Regions from separate parts of the Peribacillus sp. YIM B13477 genome, predicted to be linked through region 1. Evidence: riboswitches for the same ligand, from Rfam matches in the RefSeq annotation. Region 1 holds a riboswitch; the other holds the start of a gene.
The links. A riboswitch is a leader RNA that binds a small molecule or an ion and turns the genes downstream of it on or off. The one in region 1 is predicted to bind glycine.
Positions count from the first base shown of each region.

Region 2: another riboswitch for glycine. It lies ahead of ACFX4H_RS21650 (amino acid permease); the one in region 1 lies ahead of gcvT (glycine cleavage system aminomethyltransferase GcvT).

Region 1 is NZ_JBHZPD010000001.1:330,000-339,256, reverse strand. Features, by position in the region: gene ACFX4H_RS01685 (vitamin B12-dependent ribonucleotide reductase) at 1-456, opposite strand, end outside; gene ACFX4H_RS01680 (lipoate--protein ligase family protein) at 844-1,680, opposite strand; gene ACFX4H_RS01675 (rhodanese-like domain-containing protein) at 1,882-2,265, shown strand; gene gcvPB (aminomethyl-transferring glycine dehydrogenase subunit GcvPB) at 2,405-3,862, opposite strand; gene gcvPA (aminomethyl-transferring glycine dehydrogenase subunit GcvPA) at 3,855-5,201, opposite strand; gene gcvT (glycine cleavage system aminomethyltransferase GcvT) at 5,219-6,325, opposite strand; glycine riboswitch at 6,467-6,550, opposite strand; glycine riboswitch at 6,554-6,641, opposite strand; gene ACFX4H_RS01655 (DEAD/DEAH box helicase) at 7,018-8,706, shown strand; gene ACFX4H_RS01650 (YqhG family protein) at 8,684-9,257, shown strand, end outside.
Region 2 is NZ_JBHZPD010000008.1:236,108-245,364, forward strand. Features, by position in the region: gene ACFX4H_RS21640 (sodium:solute symporter family protein) at 1-806, opposite strand, end outside; gene ACFX4H_RS21645 (DUF3311 domain-containing protein) at 803-1,003, opposite strand; gene ACFX4H_RS21650 (amino acid permease) at 1,280-2,620, opposite strand; glycine riboswitch at 2,809-2,887, opposite strand; gene ACFX4H_RS21655 (amino acid permease) at 3,396-4,784, shown strand; gene ACFX4H_RS21660 (glucose-1-dehydrogenase) at 5,125-5,910, opposite strand; gene ACFX4H_RS21665 (GRP family sugar transporter) at 5,929-6,780, opposite strand; gene ACFX4H_RS21670 (thioredoxin family protein) at 6,994-7,554, shown strand; gene ACFX4H_RS21675 (helix-turn-helix domain-containing protein) at 7,741-8,286, opposite strand; gene ACFX4H_RS21680 (PLD nuclease N-terminal domain-containing protein) at 8,689-8,928, shown strand; gene ACFX4H_RS21685 (ABC transporter ATP-binding protein) at 8,925-9,257, shown strand, end outside.

The DNA.
Region 1 (9,257 bases):
TCTTTTTTCTTCCGTCGTTTCCACTGATGCCAATCCCGTTGCATTACGTTTCGCAATTTGTTCATAGTATATTTCAAGAGGCTTTTCGATTATATCCAACGGACGGTTTACAATTCCCGTCTCAACTTCTTCCGGATTATCCAATACGCCACGGAATTCTTCATCCACCAATACCTTGGCTTTTTTGGTTTCCCAATCAATTTCAACGATGTAACCGAGACCCCTTGCCGGGAATTTCGGATCTTCCTTAATCGTCAACACGACGAAATCGCCTGCCGAGAGTGTGATTTTTTCAGTATCCTTAAAAGAATAGCGGTCAAGCATGACTAGACGGGACACTCCCTTATGCGCCATTTTCATATCAGCAGTTACAGGGTGAACCTGGGGAAATAAAGAAATATCCTTATTCAACCTTTCTAGATCAACCTTTAAAGCTTCTTTTATTACAACCGACATAATTCCCTCTCCTTTATATGTTTCATGATCCGTTCTTGCTGCCGCAAAAATCTTTATGTAGCCTTACATGTCCGTTTCGCTTAACAAGTACCCTAAATTTATCATAGCGAAACTCAAAAATCAACATATAGTGTCGCATTAAATATTTCAACTACTATATATTGTGTTTGTTTTGAATAACTTTTAATTTTGTCAAACGTTAAATCAATTAATATAGTTAGCAAAAGGGAGGAAAATGTCGATTTATAATAATTTTTCATCAGATTTCAATTAATTTGGACCTTGCTTTTTCCCCATCCCTTTTAGGGCTTATCCCTGCAAGGGATGTGTTATTCGGTCAAACAAATCTGAAAAAACTTTTTATTATCCACTCTAATTATGCTTCCTCTATCTCATGAAATTCCATTCATCGCTTTCATATTTGCTTTCTGCAATGGCCTTCACTTCCAGCAATTGCTTTTCGGTGAGGACATATGGCTCTAAATCGACCGAAAGTCCTTCGGCAAAACCTTTTTCGAAAGCTTCTTTCGCTTCAGGGATGGTTATCTTTCTCCCGGCAATGTCATTCATGGCCACAGCTTTGTTTTTTAAGTTTTTTTGCATTCTCTCTTTAACCCTGTCATTTGAGAATTTAAATACGCTAAAGAGCTTATCATCATCAAGCTCAAGCAAAATGGACCCATGCTGAAGGATGACGCCTTTTTGCCTGGTTTGAGCGCTGCCAGCGACCTTCCTGCCCTCAACGACCAGTTCATACCAGCTAGGTGCATCAAAGCAGACGGAAGACCTGGGCGATTTTAAAGCCGCTTTTTCCTGTTCGCTTCGAGGCACGGCAAAATAAGCATCCAATCCCAGATTCCTGAACCCCATCAATATTCCTTCAGAAATGACACGATAAGCTTCAGTAACGGTGGTTGGCATTCCCGGATAGGATTCTGGAACGATTACACTATAAGTCAATTCATGTTCGTGCAGTACCGCCCGTCCTCCTGTCGGCCTGCGAACAAAACCAAGGCCCTGCCTTTTGACCTCTTCCAGATCAATCTCCGCTTCTGCCTTTTGAAAATAACCGATCGACAATGTCGCTGGATCCCAGCCGTAAAAGCGTATGATCGGCGGAATTTCCCCTTTGCTTTGCCAGTTTAACAGGGCTTCGTCCAGCGCCATATTAAAAGCCGGTGAACAATACCCCGAATCTATAAAACCCCATTTTTCTTTAGTCATCCTTACCCCTCGTTTCGATAGACGTTTTTCAATCCCCCACAAAAAACTCACATGTAGTAGTTTAACAGACTTTAACACTCTAAAAAAGAAAGTGCTATCAAGTCATGAAGAATTTGATGAAAATTCTTTTTGATTATTGGGTAAAGCAATTATATAATAAAGATTGTCTGTATTCGTTAAGGTAGAAGGGAGTTTTTATGTTTGGAAATATTATATACACTGCTCATCATCCTAGGAGTGGTTATTGCGTATTCACTTTTTAATTGGTACCGCCAGCGTAAAATCGTTAAAACACTAACACAGGACGAATTTATCGCCAACTACAGAAAAGTGCAGCTAATTGATGTGCGGGAACCAAATGATTTCGAAAATGGTCATATCTTAGGCGCAAGAAACATCCCTATGACTCAAATGAAAACCCGCTTGGTCGAAATTAGGCCGGACAAGCCTGTATATTTGTACGCTCAAAGCGAAATCATCAGCGGCAGAGCTGCAGCCATGCTCTACAAAAAGGGCTACAGGGAACTTTTTCACTTAAAGGGCGGTTTCAAGATGTGGACCGGGAAAATCAAAGCAAAGAAATAAGACCCCATCTCGGCATGGGCTCTTTTTAATTCCATAGCTCAAGTAAAAGAAAGTCAACAGTTGGACTTTAATGGAATCTTACATAAACATGAAAAATCCCCGCCGGAAGGCAGGGATTTTTTTCGTTTAAGCTACTAATCTAGGCTTGATAACGCAAAATGGGTTTTCTTGCAGCAAGTGTTTCATCAAGCCGCTTTATAACGGTTGTATGCGGAGCTTCCTGAACGATTTCCGGGGTTTCTTCCGCTTCCTTGGCAATCTGGATCATCGCATCGATGAACGCATCCAGCGTTTCTTTTGACTCGGTTTCAGTCGGTTCTATCATCATTCCTTCTTCCACGTTCAACGGGAAGTAAATGGTTGGAGGATGATACCCGAAATCCAGCAATCTTTTAGCTATATCGAGAGTCCTTACCCCCAATTTCTTTTGCCGGCGTCCGCTTAATACGAATTCATGCTTACAATGACGATTATATGGTAAGTCAAAATAAGGTTCCAACTTGCGCATCATATAATTGGCATTGATGACCGCGTTCTCTGTGACGGCTTTAAGGCCGTCAGGACCCATTGAACGGATGTACGTATATGCCCTCACGTTTATTCCGAAATTACCATAATAAGGTTTTACCCTACCAATGGATTGCGGACGATCATAATCAAGGACGAATTGCTCACCTTGCTTGACTATAAGAGGTTTAGGCAAGTAAGGAATCAAGTCGGACTTCACACCTACAGGACCAGAACCCGGGCCGCCGCCGCCATGCGGGCCTGTGAATGTTTTATGGAGATTTAAATGCACCACATCAAAGCCCATGTCACCCGGTCGTGCTTTTGATAGGACTGCATTCAGATTCGCTCCATCATAATAAAGCTTCCCACCTGCGTCATGGACAAGTTGTGCCATTTCCAAAATATTTTCTTCAAACAATCCCAATGTATTGGGGTTCGTCAGCATCAAGGCCGCCGTATCAGGTCCGACAACACGTTTTAAATCTTCAAGGTCGACTAACCCATTTTCATCGGACTTAACTGTAATCGTTTCTAGTCCGGCAACAGTGGCAGAGGCAGGATTCGTACCATGGGCCGAATCAGGTACAATCACTTTCGTCCGTTCTGTATCGCCATTCGCTTCGTGAAAAGCGCGAATCATCATCAATCCTGTCCATTCACCGTGGGCACCTGCTGCAGGCTGTAATGTCACTTGGTCCATCCCGGTGATTTCCGTTAAGTGTTCCTGCAAATCAAATAATAGTCCCAATGCTCCTTGTACAGTAGCGGGATCTTGATATGGATGGATATGGGCAAAACCGTTGAAGCGTGCCACATTTTCATTTATTTTCGGATTATATTTCATCGTGCAAGAACCCAGCGGATAAAAACCCGAATCCACCCCATGATTCCGTTTGGAAAGTGCAGTATAGTGACGCATGATATCCAGTTCGGAAACCTCAGGAAGCTTTGCCTCTTCTTCACGGATGTAGTCGGCAGGAAGAATTTCTTCGAGCGGAATAGTTGCAACATCCATTTCTGGCAGACTGTACCCGATTCGGCCGGAAGTACTGATTTCAAAAATGAGTGATTGATCTTGATTATTCATGTTGATCCCCCAATTCCTGCGCAAGTGCATCAATTTCTTCTTTTGTTCTTAGTTCAGTTACCGCAACCAGCATGTGATCTTTCAATTCAGGATAAACCGTCCCTAAATCGAAGCCGCCGATCATCCCTTTTTCAAAAAGGTTTTTATTGATTTCCGAAAACGGAGCAGGCAGTTTAATGACAAATTCATTAAACGAAGGACCGTCGAAAATCACTTCCACCCCTTTTGCCATAATTGCTTTTTTCGCATAATGTGCTTTTTGAATATTTTGCACGGCCATTTCTTTGACACCCTTTTTCCCAAGCGCGGTCATTGCAACAGAAGCTGCCAAGGCATTCAAAGCTTGATTGGAACAAATGTTGGATGTGGCTTTGTCACGGCGAATGTGCTGTTCACGAGCTTGAAGCGTCAGGACAAACCCTCTTTTTCCATTCTCATCAACCGTTTGACCGACGAGTCTGCCCGGAACTTTCCGTACAAGTTTATTAGTAACCGCAAAATATCCACAATGAGGGCCACCGAATGCCGCTGGAATCCCGAATGGCTGAGCATCCCCCGTTACGATATCTGCACCGAGTGCACCAGGGGATGTCAAAGCTCCCAATGCAAGCGGATTACTGGAAACGATAAACATGGACTTGATGCCATGAATGATTTCTTCCATTTCTTTCAATGGCTCGATCCGGCCAAAAAAGTTCGGGTATTGCACGATCACTCCTGCAATGTCATCATTCGCCAATTCCCTTAAAGCAGCTAAGTCCGTCACACCGTCTTTATGAGGAATTTCGATCACTTCCACGCGTTGCCCTTTTGCATATGTCTTCACAACTTCTCTTGATTCAGGATGAACGGTTCCTGAAATGAGAATCTTCTTCCGCCTTGTCTGTCCTGAAGCAAGCATCGCTGCTTCAGCCAGCGCCGTCCCGCCGTCATACATGGAGGAGTTAGCCACGTCCATGCCCGTCAATTCACATATCATCGTTTGATATTCAAAGATTGCTTGAAGCTCGCCCTGTGAAATTTCAGGCTGATACGGTGTATACGCCGTATAAAACTCAGAACGGGAAAGAACATGATCGACGATGACCGGCGCGTAATGGTCATAGACACCCGCACCAAGGAAGGAAGCATAATTTTTAAGGTCCGCATTCTTTGCAGCAAGCCTTGATAATTCTTTCATTAATGCAGGTTCCGATTTAGCAGGCTTGATATCGTATTCTCCTTGAAAACGAACGCTTTCAGGGATATCATTGAAAAGTTCTTCAGCAGAGGATACCCCTATCGCTCCCAGCATTTCTTGTTTATCTTGCTCTGTCATGGGTAAATAACGATGTTTCATCTAATGACCATTCCCCTCTATTTACGTGGTTTTTTATAAAAAGGTGTTTGTATTATAACGGCTTTCAAACGTTTGGAACGGATTTCCACTTCGACTTCCGCATCCAGCACCGAAAATTCCTTATCGATAAGTACCAATCCAACGTTTTTCTTCAATGTTGGCGATTGGGTACCAGTCGTGACCTCGCCAATGACTTCATCACCGCTGTAGACCTTATATCCATGACGTGGAATGCCACGGTCAATCATTTCAATTCCCACAAGCTTCCGGGGAGCCCCTTTCTCCTTTTGCTCAGCAAGAACGGCTTTCCCGAAAAAATCAACTTCCTTATCCACTTTTACTGCAAAACCAATCCCAGCTTCTATCGGGGTGATGTCCGCCGAAAGCTCCTGCCCATACAGCGGCAGTTTCGCTTCAAAACGCAGGGTATCACGAGCACCTAAACCAATCGGCTGAACCCCCTCTTCCTTACCGGCATCCATAATCGCCTTCCAAAGTGCAGGGCCATTTTTACTGTCGCTATATATTTCAAAACCATCTTCACCAGTGTATCCAGTACGGGATACCAGCGTGGAGATACCGTTAATCATGACATCATCCTTGAACCTGAAAAATCCAATTTCACTTAAGTCAGTACTTCCGGATAGTTTTTGTAATATCTTCTCTGCAGCTGGTCCTTGAAGTGCCAGCTGTGTATAGTCACTTGATACATTCGTAATTTGGGCATCTTCCGTTAAATTAGCTTGCAGCCAATTGAAATCTTTTTCTGTATTCGCTGCATTTACCACGAGCAGATAGTCGTCCTCAGCCCTTTTATACACGATAAGATCATCAACCGTGCCTCCGTTTTCATAACACATGGCGGTATATTGGGCACCGCCCTGTTGCAGCTTTGATATATCATTGGTCAGCATCTTCTGTAAAAAGGAAAGGCTCCCAGGCCCCTTAACATCGACTTCCCCCATATGGGAAACATCGAATAACCCCGCTTTTGTCCGTACGGCTTCATGTTCATCCTTTATACCCGAAAATTGGACAGGAAGTTCCCAGCCGCCAAAATCAATCGTTTTACCTCCGTATTCACGATAAACCTCAAATAGTGGTGTTCTTTTTAAATTGGTCAAAAAATGACCCCCTTCAGATTTTTTTAAAAATTAATTGGCTTCATTATCAAAAGCTTCTTGTCATTACGCATCAGATACATCCTGATTCATGATGTGAAAAAAGCACAAAAAAAGGACAGAGAAAGCCCGTTTGAGCTTTTTCTCTGTCCTGAAACCTGAAAGTTTACCTATGTAATAGGTTTTCCCCTTTGGTGGCCGTCCCATAACGGGCGGCGCTCTCCAGAGTTGCGTCCAATAAGAGTTCTTTTGCCTGAGAGATTCACTGCTAAGTTTGCTCCTTCGGCGCTACATCCGTAGTCTCTCCCCTTATCTTCACCCGCATATAAATGGTCTACCATTGAAAGGAAGCGAATAAGCCCCAAGCATCGGTAAAACCTTTGAGCATAAATGGAATGCATTCTCTGCCAATTCTCCTAAAACTTCAGAAACCGTTTGACTGATCTCCTTCAGTAATCTTGGATAAATTAGGAGCCTATAGCCCATACTAAGAAAACGCGAACTGCAAAATCGATGTACAAACATTCTTTGTAGCGTTTGGAAATTGGAATTTTCTAAATATACTTATATCCTACCCTAAGAAACTTATCTCTGCAATATCTTTTGAAGAGAAATATTTTTCTTACTTCACATATGAAATGTTCGGGTTTTGACCTTATATTAAGGAATTTATGATTTAAGAGGGAGTTATTTCTATGAAAATCAATATATCCTTCAATTCTGAATGGAATGACGAGTTTCTGCAAAAGATGGAAAATGACGGTCCATGGGGAAATTGGGAGCTTTATAAGTTGGCGGTTCAAATGGAGGAAAACCTTATCATCCCTGATTTTGAAGGTTTACAGGCGCCCAAGCACCTTCCTCAGTTAACCCCGCTTCCCCATCAATTGGAAGCGGCGAAGCAAGTAGTGGAAAAAATGAATGGAAAAGCCATTTTGGCTGATGAGGTAGGGCTGGGAAAAACAATTGAAGCAGGCTTGATCCTAAAAGAGTATATGATTAGGGGCCTTGTAAAAAAAGTATTGATCCTTGTTCCGGCTTCCCTTGTCACACAATGGGCATTTGAATTGAATACCAAGTTTCATATTCCGGCAGTCGTTCAGAGAAAAAGTTATGTTTGGGACTCCTGTGATGTGGTCATTTCATCCATTGATACAGCGAAACGCGCTCCACATCGGGATATCATCTTTACTCAGGAATATGACTTCATCATTATTGATGAAGCTCATAAACTTAAAAATAATAAGACGAAGAACTATGAATTCGTCCAAAATCTGAAAAAGAAATTTTGTTTACTCCTGACAGCCACTCCGATTCAAAATAAAGTCGAGGAGATATTCCACCTCGTTTCGTTATTGAAACCGGGCCACTTGGGAAATGCTTCGCTCTTTTCGGAAAAGTATAAAGGGAAAGGTCGGAACATCATTGAAGATGAACACCTAAAGGAACTGGTCAACACTGTCATGATTCGAAACCGGAGGGCCGATACTGGCATTGAATGGACAAAACGGCATGTAGAAACCATCACCATTGAATTTTCTCCAACGGAACAAGCATTGTATGATGCCGTTTCCAAATTTAAGCCAATTTCGGATGGATCAAAAGGAAGCGCCTTTTCGGCTCTCACTCTCCAAAGGGAAGCATGCAGCAGCAGAGAGGCTGTCTTTTATACATTAAAGAATATGAGAGATAAATATGATCAGCCTTCCCCTGATTTTTTGGCAAAGCTTGATGATTTATTTACTAAAGTGAATGAAACGGTCCAGAACTCAAAGGCTGAAAAAGCTTTGGAACTGATCAAGAAAATTGATGACAAAGTGATTATCTTTACGGAATATAGGGCGACTCAATTATATCTCCAATGGTACCTACAGCAGAATGGAATTTCTTCCGTTCCTTTCCGAGGCGGTTTTAAGCGTGGAAAGAAAGACTGGATGCGTGAATTATTCCAAAAGAATATTCAGGTATTAATCGCAACAGAAGCTGGCGGGGAAGGGATAAACCTTCAGTTTTGCCATCACTTGATTAATTTTGACCTGCCCTGGAACCCAATGAGGCTTGAACAGAGAATTGGACGGATTCACCGCCTTGGTCAGGAAGAAGATGTGATGATTTATAACTTTGCCACGAAAAATACAGTTGAAGAACATATACTGAAGTTGCTATACGAAAAAATAAATTTATTTGAAAAAGTAATCGGTGAATTGGATGATATCTTAACCAAACTGGATATTAACAACATTGAAGAATATTTAATTGATGTGGTCGGCGAGTCCAAAACAGAAGGCGAAATGAAAATCAAGATGGATAATTTTTCATCTTTGATCCAATTCGCTCAATCAATGAAGGAAGGTGAGGTTCATGCAGCAACGGGAAATTCATGATTTTTTAGTCACTTTCTTTAAAGCCAATGATTGTGAAATACTGGATAATGCACCAACCCACCTTACAGTGCAATTGACGATTGAGATGGATAAAGAATTAATGAACAGACCCTTTTATTGGCATTATCTAGAAAAAACAGGAGGTGTTCCGAACCCGGCACAAATCACTTTCATTACCGATCCAGAACAAGCTCCATCCGATTTAAAGGGAGAAATGATTCATTTTGGCTCCCCTCGCCTTCACCAGATTATTCAATCAACAAAAAAGCTGGCAGGGTATACTAGACTTTTTGAGAATACGCCTCCATCAAAAGGCAGAAATAATCCTTTGTTTCCTTGGCTGACCCTGAATGTGAAAATATCCTATCAATGCGACCGTAAAAAAGATACTTTCATGTCAATCGGACTGAATTTAATCTCTGGTGAAATAATGGAAGGGTTTCACCATCGGGTTTTACCGATTAATGTCACTCCGAAAATACCGGATTACTCCTTTACGCTTTCACCTCTGATCATGCCCAAGAGTGGATTGGCAAGACTTGATACATACA
Region 2 (9,257 bases), on a different contig from region 1:
TTCTTTCGAAATACCTTGCCGCTGCGTGCTGAATAAACAGCGCTGAAAACTTGTGGCCACATATAGAAACCGAATACGAGCAATATTACCGTGGAGATGAACCATGATACGCTAAGCCCCTGATCAGGGAACTTTAGAAAACCAGGCTTGGCGGCATCAACCGCTTCAAACATCGGCTGAAATCCGCCAAAGTAATGAATCGGCAGATAAATCCCCAAAAATCCTATTATGGCGACCATCATGATATCTTTAATGACCGCGGTCCAAACTGAACCGTGGATACCGGAGATCATCACATAAATGGTAAGGCTGATCGCCCCCATCCAAACTGCCTCAGACATTGAGATGGCACCATAAGATGCTTCTGAGACAATGATCCCCAATCCTTTCAGCTGCACGACGATCACTGGGATCATCGACACCACACCGACAAGTGCAGCCAAAATTCCTAAACTGGGACTCTTATATTTGCTTACAAAGAAATCGGATTGAGACATCAGTTTATTTTCTTTGGCATATCTCCATATTTCCGGAAGGAGCCAATAGGATAATACGTAAGACAAAGTAATGTAAATCAGAACATATAGAGCGGGTGCACCCTTACCATAAGCCCAGCCGCTGCCGCCAAGGAAGGAGAAGGTCGTATAGATTTCCCCAGCCATCAGCAGAAAGACGAATATCGCACCAAAACCGCGTCCGCCCACCGTCCATTGTTCCAAGTCCATATCTTTTCCTTTTGAAGAGCGTATTCCTAAAAATATCGATAGAAGCAAAAATGCTAAAATGATTAAGAGAGCAATATTCATTCCTGGTCACCTTCCCGATTCCTGGGATCCAGCTTATACATGATGCCGAGTATGGCAGAGGTAAGGACCACCCACATAGCCATCCAGAACATATTGAAAGGCATCCCTAATACGTATGGTTCTATTTTATTAACAAAAGGTAGAAATCCCAGTATGCCTATAAAAGGAACTAGTGTAAGAATATATATAATCTTCATTAAAAAACCCCCTCCGTTTTAAATAAAGTGAAACGCCCACCAATGGGGGTTTATTCTTCAATGCCACTGATGGATGGTGAACCAAACCGGATGGAAAATTCATACATGACGGAAAAGGTCCGATAATATATATTAGCTTACACTATTTTGATATAAAATTTAATGCAGTTGCCTGATATATTTTAGCAAAAGTGTGCAGAAAGCCGAAGGCCTAATATGTTCATAAGCAGATAAAGCCTTGAATTCATATTGAGTTCAAGGCTTTATTTCCTTTAGCTATCTTTTTTTTCGATAATTATATAGTATCACCAAGAGGATGAACCAGATTGGGGTCAAGAGCAGTGATAGCCGTGTAGCTTCAGCGAATAGCATAACAATAAGGATGAACAGGAATAAGCCTAAAATGACGTAATTGACAAAAGGTGTAAAAGGAGCCTTGAAAGTCGATTCGGCTCTTAGGTCAGGCCTTGTTTTCGAATATTTGATATGGGAGATCAAGATAATGCTCCATACCCATATGAAACAGATGGCACTGATGGTAGTCACGACTGTAAATGCCTGTTCCGGTATCAGCTTGCTTAATAATGCCCCTATTGATACAACGATTGTGGATGTGAATAAGGCATTGCTCGGAACAGCCTGTTTATTTAATTTTTCCAGCTTAGCTGGGGCTTCACCATTCCTGCTTAACGTATAAAGTATTCGGCTCGTTGAAAATAAACCGCTGTTGCATGCAGAAGCAGCGGATGTCAAAACGACGAAGTTGATGATCCCTGCAGCGACTGGAATGCCGATTAACGCAAAGACCTCTACAAATGGACTGCTTGTGGCATCCAGTTGTGTCCATGGGTTGACGCAGAGAATGACGAATAGTGCACCAACGTAGAAAAGCAAAATCCGGACAGGGATTTTATTGATGGCAGATGGAATGTTCTTTCGCGGGTTTGCCGTTTCTGCTGCAGAAACCCCGACCAATTCGACACCGACAAATGAGAAGACGACCAACTGTAAAGATAACAGGAATCCGGAAATGCCATTGGGGAACATGCCGCCATGATTCCAAAGGTTCGTTAGGGAAACCGTTCCGGTATTGGTATTGAAGCCGAGGATCAGAAGGAAAATTCCTACGATGATCAAGGCGATGATCGTGATTACTTTAATGATGGCAAACCAGAATTCCAATTCGCCAAAGATCTTAACGGTCAATAGGTTCAATCCTAACAGAATGACCAGACAAAGCAGAGCCGGAATCCATTGAGGGACATCAAACCAATATTGCATATAAACACCGACAGCTATGATATCGGCCATTGCGGTCATGATCCAACAAAACCAATATGTCCAACCGGTCAGGAAGCCGGCCCATGGACCGACATATTCAGTTGCGAATTCAGTGAATGATGTGTACCCTGCATTGGATAAAAGCAATTCCCCCAGGGCCCTCATCACAAAAAACAAGGCAATCCCTATTATCATATAAGAGAATACTATGGAAGGACCTGCTAATTGTATGGCTTTTCCGGAACCTAAAAATAAACCGGTGCCAATGGTTCCTCCTATTGCAATCAGTTGTACATGTCGGTTTTTTAAATCTCTTTTTAATTCTTGTTTAGCCAATTCGTACGCCCCCGTTTTTATAGTCTTGGTAGTGAATGTTTACCTGCATGGTCTTGGAGAGAGGGACGTGATTATCGTCCAGCTTGCCTTTCCCATTTGTTGTTTTAGTCCAATCACAAAATGGACAATAAAAAAAGAGATTGGATAATACCAATCTCTTAAAGGGCTCAGAATAACAATATATCATTCGTTACTCTTCTGTCCTTTTGCCTGAGATTGTGAATCCTTCGGCGCTGCATCTTGTACAGTCTCTCCAGAAGCTGCTCCTGCTATAGTGTGATCCATAGCATTCATCGCTTGCTTGTATGCGGTTGTGAAGAAATGTCAGTCAGTGATGATTTTCCACTGCTTGATCATTTCATTATGCTTATAAAATAATATTGGAATTCTATCATCTATTTTTCGGTAGGTCAACAATTTCTTTTGAAATGAAACAGGCATTTTCTGTAGTTTAATAGTGGTCTGTATTTAACTTAAGGTCTAAGCAGAAGTGATTGTTTTCTACTCATTATGAACGATCACTATAATAAAATACTGAACATCATTTTTTTAAAATGATATTTTTAGATTAGAAAAATCAACAAGATATTATTGGCAACTGTTTATTTCAAAAATACAATTGTATTTTTACAGAATATTTACTATTATAAGATAAGAAAACATAAATGAAGTGTTATTGATATTTTTTAGATAGAGCATTTCTAACTGCAATAATTAATAAGTTCGTGGTAAGGATAGAAAAGCATTACCGATATTGCATCTGGGGGAGTTAATCATGTCGAACAAGGAATTAAAGAGAGGGCTGGAAGCACGTCACATTCAAATGATAGCTTTGGGCGGAACCATCGGAGTCGGGTTATTCATGGGATCTGCGAGCACGATCAAATGGACCGGGCCCTCTGTAATGCTTGCTTATGCCATTGCAGGTATTTTTATATTTTTCATCATGCGTTCCATGGGTGAGATGCTTTATTTAGAACCGACTACAGGTTCTTTTGCAACCTTTGCGAGCAGCTATATACATCCTTTGGCAGGTTATATGACTGCTTGGAGCAATTGGTTTCAATGGGTAATCGTCGGAATGTCCGAAATCATTGCGGTTGGGCTGTATATGCAATATTGGTTCCCGGAGTTACCGGCATGGATACCAGGTGTAGTGGCCATGATCATCTTGGGGGCGGCCAACCTCATTTCCGTTAAATCATTCGGAGAATTTGAATTCTGGTTTGCACTTATAAAAATCATAACGATTATATTGATGATCGTTGCCGGCCTGGGCCTTATCTTCTTTGGAATAGGCAATGGCGGGGATGCGCTTGGATTATCGAATCTTTGGGCAAATGGCGGCTTCTTTACAGGAGGCTGGACAGGATTCTTCTTTGCGCTTTCACTTGTCGTGGCTTCCTATCAAGGCGTTGAGCTTATCGGCATCACAGCCGGGGAAGCGAAAAACCCAACGAAGACCGTAACTAAAGCGATCCAATCAATTATATGGCGCATTTTAATTTTCTACATTGGTGCCATTTTCGTCATCGTGACAGTATTCCCTTGGGATCAACTGGATGACTTAGGCAGCCCGTTTGTTTCGACCTTTGCCAAAATAGGTATCACTGCAGCGGCAGGCATCATTAATTTTGTCGTAATCACTGCGGCAATGTCTGGATGCAACAGTGGGATTTTCAGTGCAGGTCGTATGCTTTACACACTGGCATTGAATGGCCAAGCTCCGAAAGTCTTTGCTAAAGTATCTAAAAATGGAGTTCCGGCATATTGCACGATCGCTGTACTATTAGGGTTGGGCATCGGGGTTATCCTGAATTACCTTGCACCGCCGCAAGTATTCCTTTATGTGTACAGTGCGAGTGTTTTGCCTGGGATGATTCCATGGTTTGTCTTACTTATCAGTGAGCTTAAGTTCAGAAAGGTAAATGCCGCTGAAATGGAGAAACATCCGTTTAAAATGCCGTTGGCCCCTTATAGTAACTATGCGACAATAGCCTTTTTACTGATGGTGCTGGTAGGTATGTGGATCAATCCTAGTACAAGGATTTCCTTGGTAGTCGGGATCGTTTTCCTAGCCTTGGTAATAGCAAGTTATTACATGCTGAAAATGGATAAACGAACACCATTGGATGTTAAATCCGATGATGAGATTTCAGGATAAGAAATTCTAGTAAAAAGCCCTTCTCTAATTCGAGAAGGGCCTTTTTTGTCCTTATAGATCAATTGTGGAATTCAAGAGTAAAACAGCGAAACTCACGAGTAAAGTCGTGGAATTCACGAGTAAAACAGCGAAACTCACGAGTGTAGCTAATTTGACCTCGTAACAAGAGGGACCAGAAGGGAGAATGATTTGAATTTGTTGGTTCCAATGCAGAAATCGATCCGAATGGGACAACCAACCCGAGAAAAAGACCGCAAACTTCTAGCTTGTGCAGCATCCTTGTCCAGGGTCATGAAAAGAACCACCCCAAGTTTGTGATGGAGTGGTTCATTAGTTAAGTTCAGCCTTTTCCTGCTTGGAAACCTGGATATTTGGTCATTCCGCCATCAGCATATAAGGTCAAACCCGTTACATAGCTCGATTCAGCGGAAGCGAGCCAAGCGGCACAAGCGGCAATTTGTTCCGGTTTTCCGATGTATCCCATCGGTATCAGGTTGATGACTTCTTGTTTAGCTTTCGGGTCATTGAATTTTTCGGCATTGATGGGTGTGTCGATTGCACCAGGTGAAATATTATTAATGCGAATCCCTTTAGGAGCATATTCAAGTGCAAGGGTTTCTGTCATCATCTTGACTCCTCCCTTACTTGCTGCATAGTGGACAAAATGAGGCCAAGGTATCCGGTCATGAACGGAAGACATGTTAATGATATTGCCCTTAATGCCATGATCGAGCATATAACTGATTGCTTCCCTGCTTGCCAGGAACATCCCCGTTAGATTTACATCGATGACTTTCTGCCAATCTTCAAAAGTCAATTTTTCACTGGGCACTTCATTTTCAATACCAGCATTGTTGATCATGATGTCGATTGTACCAAAGGTGTCCACAGCGAAAGAAAGCAATTTCTTCACATCAGCTTCCTTTGAAACGTCACCTTGAATGGCTGCGGCTTTCCCGCCTGCAGCTTCAATCGTTTTGATGATTTCCTTATGGTCGCCATTTTCAGTGTGATAATTTAATACGATATGTGCTTTTTCTTTACCGAACCTTTCGGCCATGGCTTTTCCTAATCCTTTTGCCGCGCCAGTGATCACGACCACTTTTTTCTCTAAATCTTCATACATCGTTCAGCTCTCCTTTGACTATTCTTTTGTAAAGCCAATCATGATTCCGCCAGCAATTACGAGTACACACCCGATGATGACAAAGGCCATTTGCTTTTTGGATTTTTTCTCTCCTAAAAGAAAGATGCCGCCTAAAGTGGAAATGACGATTCCCATTTGGGAAAATGAGAATGCGATGGCCACGCCCACTTTCGGATTAGCGAGCAGGAGACCGATATTACCGACAGCCCACATCATTCCGGTAAGGATATTCCGTCCGGCATACTTATTAAACGGTTTATGTTTGATGGAAAGGAGCAAGGCAGCCAGGAACATGCCAATTGCTTGCGGCAGGATCGCTGACCATCCGTCAACCTCATTCCATCTGACGACGATGACATATGTAACATAACCCACCGTAGAAATGGCAAGGTAAAAAAACCCTTTTTTCATGCTTCCTTCTTTTTTGTTATCACCATCGCCATAGCTTGTCAGCAAGACACCTGTAATCAAACAGATGATTGCAACAATGCCAATGATGATTGTCATCTTGTCATTCCATTCCCTGAAAATGATGACTGCAAAAAATGTATTTCCTAGAATTTGCAGTCCTGTTGAGATTGGAACGGTTTTCGATACCCCGATTTCCTTGACGCTATTGAATTGAAATAACTGCCCGAATGCCCAGCCTATCCCGGAAATGATGCCGACAATCCACACTAGACTGCTCCATTCCGGTGGATTGATGAAAGACATCATGACGGCGAACAGTAATGAACCGATTGTAATGCCAAGTGTTTGATTATAAGAGTTGCCTCCGAGTTTTTCGGAAACAAGCACTAAGCTGCCCCATGTCAATGCAGGGAGTAGCGCAAAGAGAAAGCCTTCCACAAAATTTCATCTCCTAAACTAGAAAACAATGTTTTTATCAATATAAAATAGTTAGTAAGCAGCTATTGAATGTATGTATAGTTTTCCCTTTACACGGGAAAGAAAACATGGATTTAATTTACCAATTTGTCATTTTATTTTTCGATGTGGAAACAATGAAATAATAAGTGGTTTATGGTACTTTTAATTTAAAGAATAGTTAGGAGAAATACGATGACGACACTGAATGAATGGTTTGAAAAGGGGATTCCCGCTCAAGAATTTGTATCTTCGATGAAAGTTCATAAAGAAAACTTACAATCGATCCAGCAAGGTTTTTCCACTTCTGCAGAGGACCAAGATTTTTTTGATGCATTAAAGAGGAAGGAACTTCGAGTTATTGTCATTACTGAAGACTGGTGCGGAGACGCGATGATGAATATTCCTATACTGCTGAATATATCTGAAGCGGCAAATATCGAAACTCGCATGATTTTACGAGATCAAAATCTTGAACTGATGGATCAATATTTAACGAATGGAACAGCGCGTTCGATTCCCATTTTTATATTCATTGATAAGGATGGTGAAGAAAAAGCTGTTTGGGGACCTCGTGCACCAAAGGTACAAGAGTTCGTAATGGAGTTAAGGTCTGACCTGCCTGCCAAGGATGATGAACGTTTCGAGGCAGAGCAAAAAGCAGTTATTAAAAAGATAACTGCGGCTTTTGCTGAAGAAAAACACCTGTGGGACGAAGTATACAGCAGTATCAAGGAAACATTGGGGAGTTGCTGATTGCGGGTGCATCACTTTTAGTCATGTCCCATAACGGGTTGTAAACCCATTATGGAATTTATTGGGCTGTTTCAAAACATGGACTGCAACCTGATTGGTTGGTGAATATATAGATATGTTTCCTAACGGTTTTTTCTATAATATTCGTTTTTGAGTCCAAGGATTTGGAACAGCCTTTTCATTCTTTTATGATTCTGGAATAATTGTAACGCCGATTGTTCGAATAGGAGAGTCTTGTTTGGCACTTTGATTCGTTGCTTTGTAGTATTTTAACATTAAATCGTTCAATTCATTTTGGAAGTTAAGGAAGCTTTCATCATCAAGCTTTAGTTCTAAAAGGGAAAAGGTTGAACCATCTTCTGCGCAGTCTCTTTCTTCCAATTTAGTAAGATAGTTTTGATATTGGGTCATAAGGGATAATTGATAATAAGAAAAATAGTTCACCTTTTTTTCATTAGAGGATTTTTTCCATTCTTCCCCGCTAAGTCGTGCTTCTTCTTCATTTAAAACGTAGTATTTTTCGGAAACGGATCTCACTTTTTTCTCTTTTACTATGCGAATGACCCCTGAATCCAAAAGGACCTGTATATGTCTATATAATGTTGCTTGGGGTACATCTTTAATGATTTTTAACATTTCTAATGGTGTTAAACCATTTTCCCTATTTCTCATTAAAGCTTGGGTAATCTTTATTCTTACTGGGTGCATTAAAATTTCAGCTTTATTAATCATCTTATTCTCCTCACATTGGAAATTATAACTGGATAATTTTTAGTGAACTTTCCTGTTGGTCATGAATAATACGTTTAACTCTTCATATATTGTAATGTTTGAATCATTGTCATTACATAAAAATGACACGGTTCGAAAAATAATAGTACCGAAATATTTTTTCTAAGTAAATAATAATTATTTTTTAATTTTTTTAATTTTTAAAAAATGTCTACATTTCATGAAAATTAATAAATATCGCTATATTTTTATTATTATTCATTATGATAATATTATCATTATAAATAACAATAAAAACTAAAACAATATTTTATTAAGAAAAAAAATAGGTGCAAAATTCCAAATTAGATGTTATCATTATCGATAATGATAATAATATTCGTTACCAAAGGAGTGGTATATATGGAATTGCATTATGGATGGAACGAATTGAAAGATATTGATTTCATGTCTATTCTGCCGATCATTTTACCGGTAATTGCAATTGGAATGATTTTAGTGCTTATAGCATTAATTGATTTATACAGAAATCGAAAGACGAGGAAAAATGTTTTATTGTGGACACTCATCATTATTTTTGCAAATACTATCGGTCCAATTCTGTACTTCGTTATCGGTAGAAAGGACAGTGAAAGAATATGAAATTAGAAATTAAAAATGTTACAAAAAAATTCAAAGAAAAAACAGCGGTCAATAATTTTTCAATGGAATTGCAATCAGGGGAATGTGTTGGATTGATTGGGCCAAATGGAGCTGGTAAATCGACACTGATAAAAGTGATTGCAGATATTATAGATCCAAGTACGGGAGAAGTATTGCTTGATGGTAAGAAAATTTCAAAAATGAAAAAGGAAATAGGCTACTTACCACAATACCCTAACTTCTTTCAATGGATGACTGCCAAAGAAACCCTTACTTTCATGGGGCAGCTTTCGGGTATCAAGAGGGAAGAATTATTAAACGGCATCCCA